DNA from 2 places in the Archangium minus genome. Region 1 is predicted to be linked to the other one. Evidence: riboswitches for the same ligand, from Rfam matches in the RefSeq annotation. Region 1 holds a riboswitch; the other holds the start of a gene.
The links. Region 1 has a riboswitch for thiamine pyrophosphate ahead of F0U60_RS34520 (FAD-dependent oxidoreductase). Riboswitches for the same ligand answer to the same signal wherever they lie in the genome.
Positions count from the first base shown of each region.

Region 2: linked by a shared signal. The riboswitch ahead of thiC (phosphomethylpyrimidine synthase ThiC) and the one ahead of F0U60_RS34520 (FAD-dependent oxidoreductase) in region 1 are both predicted to bind thiamine pyrophosphate.

Region 1 covers NZ_CP043494.1:8,492,747-8,495,948, forward strand. The annotation lists gene F0U60_RS34510 (thiazole synthase) at 1-471, opposite strand, end outside; gene thiS (sulfur carrier protein ThiS) at 476-673, opposite strand; gene F0U60_RS34520 (FAD-dependent oxidoreductase) at 670-1,632, opposite strand; TPP riboswitch at 1,776-1,879, opposite strand; gene F0U60_RS34525 (class I SAM-dependent methyltransferase) at 2,014-2,769, shown strand; gene F0U60_RS34530 (xanthine dehydrogenase family protein molybdopterin-binding subunit) at 2,793-3,202, opposite strand, start outside.
Region 2 covers NZ_CP043494.1:7,627,203-7,630,404, forward strand. The annotation lists gene thiC (phosphomethylpyrimidine synthase ThiC) at 1-1,167, opposite strand, end outside; TPP riboswitch at 1,208-1,316, opposite strand; gene F0U60_RS31000 (CBS domain-containing protein) at 1,558-1,995, shown strand; gene F0U60_RS31005 (universal stress protein) at 2,017-3,202, shown strand, end outside.

The sequences.
Region 1 (3,202 bases):
CCCGATCGGCGCGCCCCAGGGCATCAGCACCTCGCAGCCCGCCTGCAAGAGGCGGTCGGCGAGCACCAGGTCCTCGGTCATGTAGGGGAAGACCTTGAAGCCCTCGGCCACGAGGATCCGCGCCGCCTCGACCAGGCCGAAGGGATCCGGCTGGAGCGTGTCGGCATTGCCAATCACCTCGAGCTTGATCCAATCGGTCTCAAAGAGCTCGCGCGCCATCTGGGCCGTGGTGACCGCCTCGCGGACACTGTGGCAGCCAGCAGTGTTGGGGAGCACCCGCACGCCGAGCCCTGAGATCAGGCGCCAGAAGTCCTGCCCTGCCCGCTCACCCCCCGCCTCGCGGCGAACCGAGACGGTGGCGACGCCCGCGCCCGAACGACGGAAGGCCTCGGCCAGCACGGCGGGCGAGGGATATTGCGCGGTGCCGAGCATCAGGGGCGAGGCGACTTCGGTTCCGTAGAAGACTGGCATTGGCTCACCCTCCCTGCCGGGGCGCCACGATTTCCACCCGGTCACCCGCGGCGAGACGCAGCCCGTCTCGCGCCGCAGCGGGCACGAAGGCCTCGTTCACTGCCGTCGCGACCTTGGCGTTGCCATGACCCAGTTCCAGGAGGAGCGCGCCGAGCGTTTCGCTCGACGTCTCGCGCGCCTCGCCATTCACGGTGATCTTCATTGCAAGAGCTCCACGGGTTTGCCGGACAGAAGGTGGTCGGCCGCCATCCGCGCCAGCACCGGCGCCATCAGGTAGCCGTGGCGGTAGAGGCCATTGAGGAAGAGCGTGCCGTCGCGCTGGATGAGACGCGGGACGTTGTCAGGAAAGGCAGGCCGCGCATCGGTGCCGATCTCGAGGATCTCCGCCTCGCCGAAGGCCGGGTGCAGTGCATAGGCGGCGCTGAGGAGCTCCATCACGGAACGGACGCTCGCGCGCCCGCGCTGGGCGCTTTCGATCATCGTGGCGCCGAGCATGTAGATGCCGTCGCCACGAGGGACGAGGTAGATCGGGATCCGCGGGTGGAGGAGCCGAATCGGGCGCGAGAGGGCCAGCTCGGGGAGGCGCAGCACCAGCATCTCGCCCTTCACACCGCGGAGCTCGGGGAGCGCATCGCGCGCGGCAAGGCCCCGGCAGTCGATGCGCTGGCCCTCGGGCGCGGTCTGCGCGAAGGCGACGCCGAGCGCCGCGGCACGGGCGCGCAGGGTGGAGAGGGCCACGCGCGGCGTCAGATGCGCCTCGGTTGGGAAGAAGAGCCCGCGGTGGAAGCGGCCGTCGAGATCGGGTTCGAGCGCGGCGAGCTCCTCGCGACCCACCCACTGGTGCTCCCGCGTCCGGGCGGCGAAGCGGTCGAGCTCGGCCCGGTCGCGGCCCAGGGCGAGGACCAACGTGCCGCGGCGAATGACCTCCACCCCCTGAGCCACCCACCAGTCAGCGGCGGTCTGGCCGAGCCGGATGACCGGCTCTTCAGCCGTCTCTCCCTCGCAGAAGGGGGCGAGCATCCCACCCGCCCACCAAGAACAGGCATGGGGGCCCGGTTCGGGCTGGGGATCAACCAGCGTCACCCTCCCGCCACGGCTCGCGAGCTCGACGGCGGTGCAGAGGCCCATGACCCCGGCGCCGAGGATCGTGTAGCCGCTCATGCCCAGACCTCCACCCCGAAGACGCGGTGGGCGTTCTGGGCGGTGAGGGTGCTCGCAAGGGCTGTGGGCGTCTGCATCGCGCTTCCTCTCTTACCGGCGAGGGTTCAGAGGAAGCTCCAGGGCCACGATTGAGAGATCGCGCGCCCTTGCAGCTCTCCGTTCCCTACGCCGGTCCTAGCCGGATCAGGTTCGATGGGTTGGCGCCTGGCCTCTCAGCCCCCGGGAAGGGGCACCCCAACGGAATGGCCCATGGCTAGCAGCCGGGCGACGCGACGGCAAGGGGCTCCTGCACCCGATGTTCGACACGCTCCCCTACCCTTCTGATGCAGAGAGAGCACGATAGGGACTCACGTCGGGACTGATTCCCGAGGAGCTCGCACCATGAACATCACGCTCTCACCCCAAGACTACGCCACCGCCTTCCACCTGCTCGCCAAGACGGCCAGGCACCACGAGAACATCGGGCAGTGGGTCGAGCAGAATCTCCTCTCCCGGATGCCCAAGCGCCCGTCGCTGCTTGATGTGGGCGCGGGACCAGGCACGGTCGCCCGGCGGCTCGCGCCGCATTTCGGTTCGCTCACCCTGCTCGAGCCCAATCGAAACCAGCTCAGCGCGTTCGAGCACCCCGGAGCCCAGCTCTTTCACACGGACCTGGAGGGCTATCAGTCACCCGAGCAGTACGATCTCGTCCTCTGCTCGCACGTCCTGTACCACGTGCCCGTCGCCAACTGGGGACGGTTCGTCGACCGGCTGCTCGCGCGCGTGCGCCCGGGAGGCTACTGCCTGATTGTCCTCGGCTCCGGCCGCGGACAGAACTACGAGCTGCATCGCGACTTCACACAGACGGTGATCAGCAGCGAGCAACTCCATGCCGTCCTGAAGGAGAAGCAACTCCCCTACGAAGTGGCCACGACCCTGAATGGTTTCTCCGCGACCTCCTTCGAGGAGATGTACACGCTCTGCCGCTTCTTCGTGTTCGAGGACTGTTGCACTCCAGAACAACTCGCCGCCCTGAGCGAGCACGAGGCGCGCGCGCTCGACGCCAGGATTCGCAAGCACGCCGAACGCTGCCAGGAGGCGGACGGGGTGTACCGCCTGACGCAGGATGAGGATCTGATCCTCATCCCCAAGCCGTAGGCTTCAGCGGACCGCGTCACGCCCTACAGCAGCTTGTCGGGCGTGATCGGCAGATTCCGGACGCGCCTTCCCGTCGCGTGGAAGATGGCGTTGGCAATCGCGGCCGCCACGCCGACGATGCCGATCTCCCCCAACCCCTTGGCACCGAGCGGGTTGACGATCGAATCGTCCTCCTCGACGAAGATGACGTCGATGTCCTGCACATCGGCGTTCACGGGGACGTGGTACTCGGCCAGGTTGTGGTTCATGAACCGGCCGAGCTTCTGATCCATGGCCGACTCCTCTTCCAGGGCCATGCCAATCCCCCAGACAACCCCACCGAGGATCTGGCTTCGCGCCGTCTTCGGGTTCAAGACCCGGCCTCCCGCGATGGCGCTGACGACACGCGTCACCTTCACAGTGCCGAGGTCCTCGTCGACCTTCACCTCCGCGA
Region 2 (3,202 bases), 870 kb from region 1:
GTCACCCAGGCTGAAGCTGACGTCGTACGCCTTGAGGATCTCGCAGATCTCCTCGAAGTGCGTGTAGAGGAAGTTCTCCTTGTGGTGGGCCAGGCACCACTTGGCCAGGATGGAGCCACCCCGGCTGACGATGCCGGTGACGCGCTTCGCCGTGAGCGGGATGTAGCGCAGCAACACGCCGGCGTGGATGGTGAAGTAGTCCACCCCCTGCTCACACTGCTCGATGAGGGTGTCGCGGTAGATTTCCCAGGTGAGCTCCTCGGCTTTGCCGCCCACCTTCTCCAGCGCCTGGTAGATGGGCACCGTGCCGATGGGCACCGGGGCATTGCGGAGGATCCACTCGCGCGTCTCGTGGATGTTGCGGCCGGTGGACAGGTCCATCACCGTGTCCGCGCCCCAGCGGATGGACCACACCATCTTCTCCACCTCCTCCTCGATGGAAGAGGTGACGGCCGAGTTGCCGATGTTGGCGTTGATCTTCACCAGGAAGTTGCGGCCGATGATCATCGGCTCCAGCTCCGGGTGGTTGATGTTGGCCGGGATGATGGCCCGGCCCCGCGCCACCTCGTCCCGCACGAACTCAGGGGTGATCTCCCGAGGGATGGCGGCGCCCCAGGAGTGGCCCGGGTGCTGCCGGGACAGCTCGGCGGCCACGGCCTCGCGCTTGAGGTTCTCGCGCACGGCCACGAACTCCATCTCCGGGGTGATGATGCCCTTGCGGGCGTAGTGCATCTGGGTGACGTTGGCACCCGGCCTGGCCACCAGCGGCTTGCGGCGGTGGGCGAAGCGCAGCCCGTTCAGGCGCGGGTCCGACTCGCGGGTGCGGCCATACTCGGAGGTGACTCCAGGCAACTCCTCCACGTCCCCCCGGCGGCGGATCCACTCGGCACGCAGCGCGGGCAGCCCCGCCCGGAGATCGAGGGTGGCGTCGGGATCCGTGTACGGGCCGCTCGAGTCATAGACGAGGATGGAGGGGTTGGGCGTCACCTTCGCGTCCGGACCGTGGCCGTGGCGGGTGGGCGTCTGGCTGATCTCCCGCATGGGCACGCGGATGTCCGGGTGCTGGACGCCGGACACGTACACCTTGCGCGAGGCCGGTAGGGGCCCGCGGGTAATACCCTCCAGCACCTTGCCATCCACCTTGAGGCTCTTCGAGGCTCCGCTCACGTCACTCCTCCTCTGCCCGGACAAAGGGAGCGGGCAAGAAGAGGAGCGCCCGCCGCTTCCCTCCGCCGGTGCTAACCGGTTCAGGTTCCAAGGGTTGGCCGCTCCACGGCCGTCTCAGCCTCTCTCCGGAGGCACCCCTAGCGACTGGGCTGGGGTGTAGCGCACCGGAGGACCCCGCTTCAACCGTTTGGAGGGCGCCCTGTTCACGAGGAAGCCATCAGGCAAGTCCCCGCAGCATCTGCGGGTGGCTCGCGAAAACACGAAAACGTTGCGGCTGGCAACTACCGCGTATGGCAGCCAACGTGGCGGGCCCAGAGGGGAGACCTCCTTGGAACCAAACCTGCAATAGCTTCTTTCAGAACCCACGACACACGAGGACCGGAGATACGTATGCAGACCGTCGGAGAGCTGATGACCCACAGCAATCTGGTCACGCTCACGGAGACCCAGAACCTGGCCCTGGCAGAGGAGTTGCTCCGCCTGCATCGCATCCGCCACCTGCCGGTGGTCCGTAACGGCAAGCTCGTAGGGCTCATCACCCATCGCGATCTGCTGCGAGCCGCGGCGCAGCGCGGCGGAGCGGATCCTGCCAAGCAGCCGCTGTGGGCCTCGGACGTCATGGTGCGTGACGTAAAGACGGTGCGTTCGGACACGCCCACCCGCGACGCGGTGAAGCTGATGCTGGACAACAAGTACGGCTGCCTGCCCGTGGTGGGAGCGGACGGAGAGCTGGTCGGCATCCTCACGGAGGCGGACATGGTCCGCTACGCCCAGCACCTCATCGAGGATATGGACCGCCGCAGCCTGGCGGCCGAGTACGAGGCCTGAGACAGGCCATGGGGGAGCACCATGTCGATCGTCTTCGGAACGGACTTCTCGGAACGGGCGATGACGGCAGCCAAGGCGGCGGCGGCACTCGCCCGCCGCAGTGGCGAGGTGCTCCACCTGGTACACGTCACCGAGTACGGCAGCGCGGGGCGCACCACCTCGGCCGATGAGGCCCTGCGTCGGGATGCGCTCGCCCGCCTGGAGGAACAGGCCGCTGCGCTGCGCACCGAAGACACGCGGGTGGAACTCCACCTGCTAGAGGGCTCCCCGGACGAGGTGCTCGTCGAGCATGCCGCCGTCGTTCATGCCTCGCTCATCGTGGTGTCCCACCATGGGCAGCGAGCGCCGCGCTGGCGCATCGGCAACGTGGCCGAGCGGGTGGTGCAGTCCGCCCGGTGCCCGGTGCTGGTCGTCCGCTCGGCGGGCCCTCTGGAGGCCTGGGCTCGTGGAGAGCGCAGCCTGCGTCTGCTCCTGGGCTTGGACTTCTCCTCGCCCTCGGAGGCGGCGGTGGCCTGGGTGCGCAAGCTGCGCACGCTCGGCAACTGCGAGGTGGTGGCTGCCCACCACTACTGGGGCGCGGATGCCCACGTGCGCTATGGCGTCCCCCTCTCCCCCGAGTCCGAGGTGACGTCCGAGGTCGAAGAGGCGCTGCGGAGAGATCTCACAGCCCGCCTGGGCGACATGCCCGGCACCGGCGCGGTGTGGGTGCACCTGGATATCGGTCTGGGCCGGCCCTCGGATGCGCTGGTCGCACTGGCGCGCAAGGAAGAGGCAGATCTCATCGTGGTGGGCACCCACCAGCGCACCGGAGCGAGCAAGTGGTGGTACGGCTCGGTGTCGCAGCGCATTGTCCATGAATCGCCCGTCTCGGTGCTGTGTGTGCCGGCCAGCATGGCCTCAGCGCTCACCATCCCCGAGGTGCGCCGGGTGCTGGCCCCCACGGACCTCTCCGAGGTGGGCGTCAGCGCCATCCGCCATGCCTATTCGATCGTCCCCGCCGGCGGCACCGTCTACCTGCTGCACGTGCTGGAGCCCCTGGACGGAACACCGCCCCTCTACGCTCAGTACCTCGGGCCGCAGGGCGCCCCAGCCCACACCCCCGAGCAGGAGCGCCTCGCCGAGCAGCTGCGGGGACTCATCCCTCCCGAGGCGGCTGCTCGTGGCATCTCCACGCGGGTGGAGGTGGTGCACGGACGGAAGGTGTCCG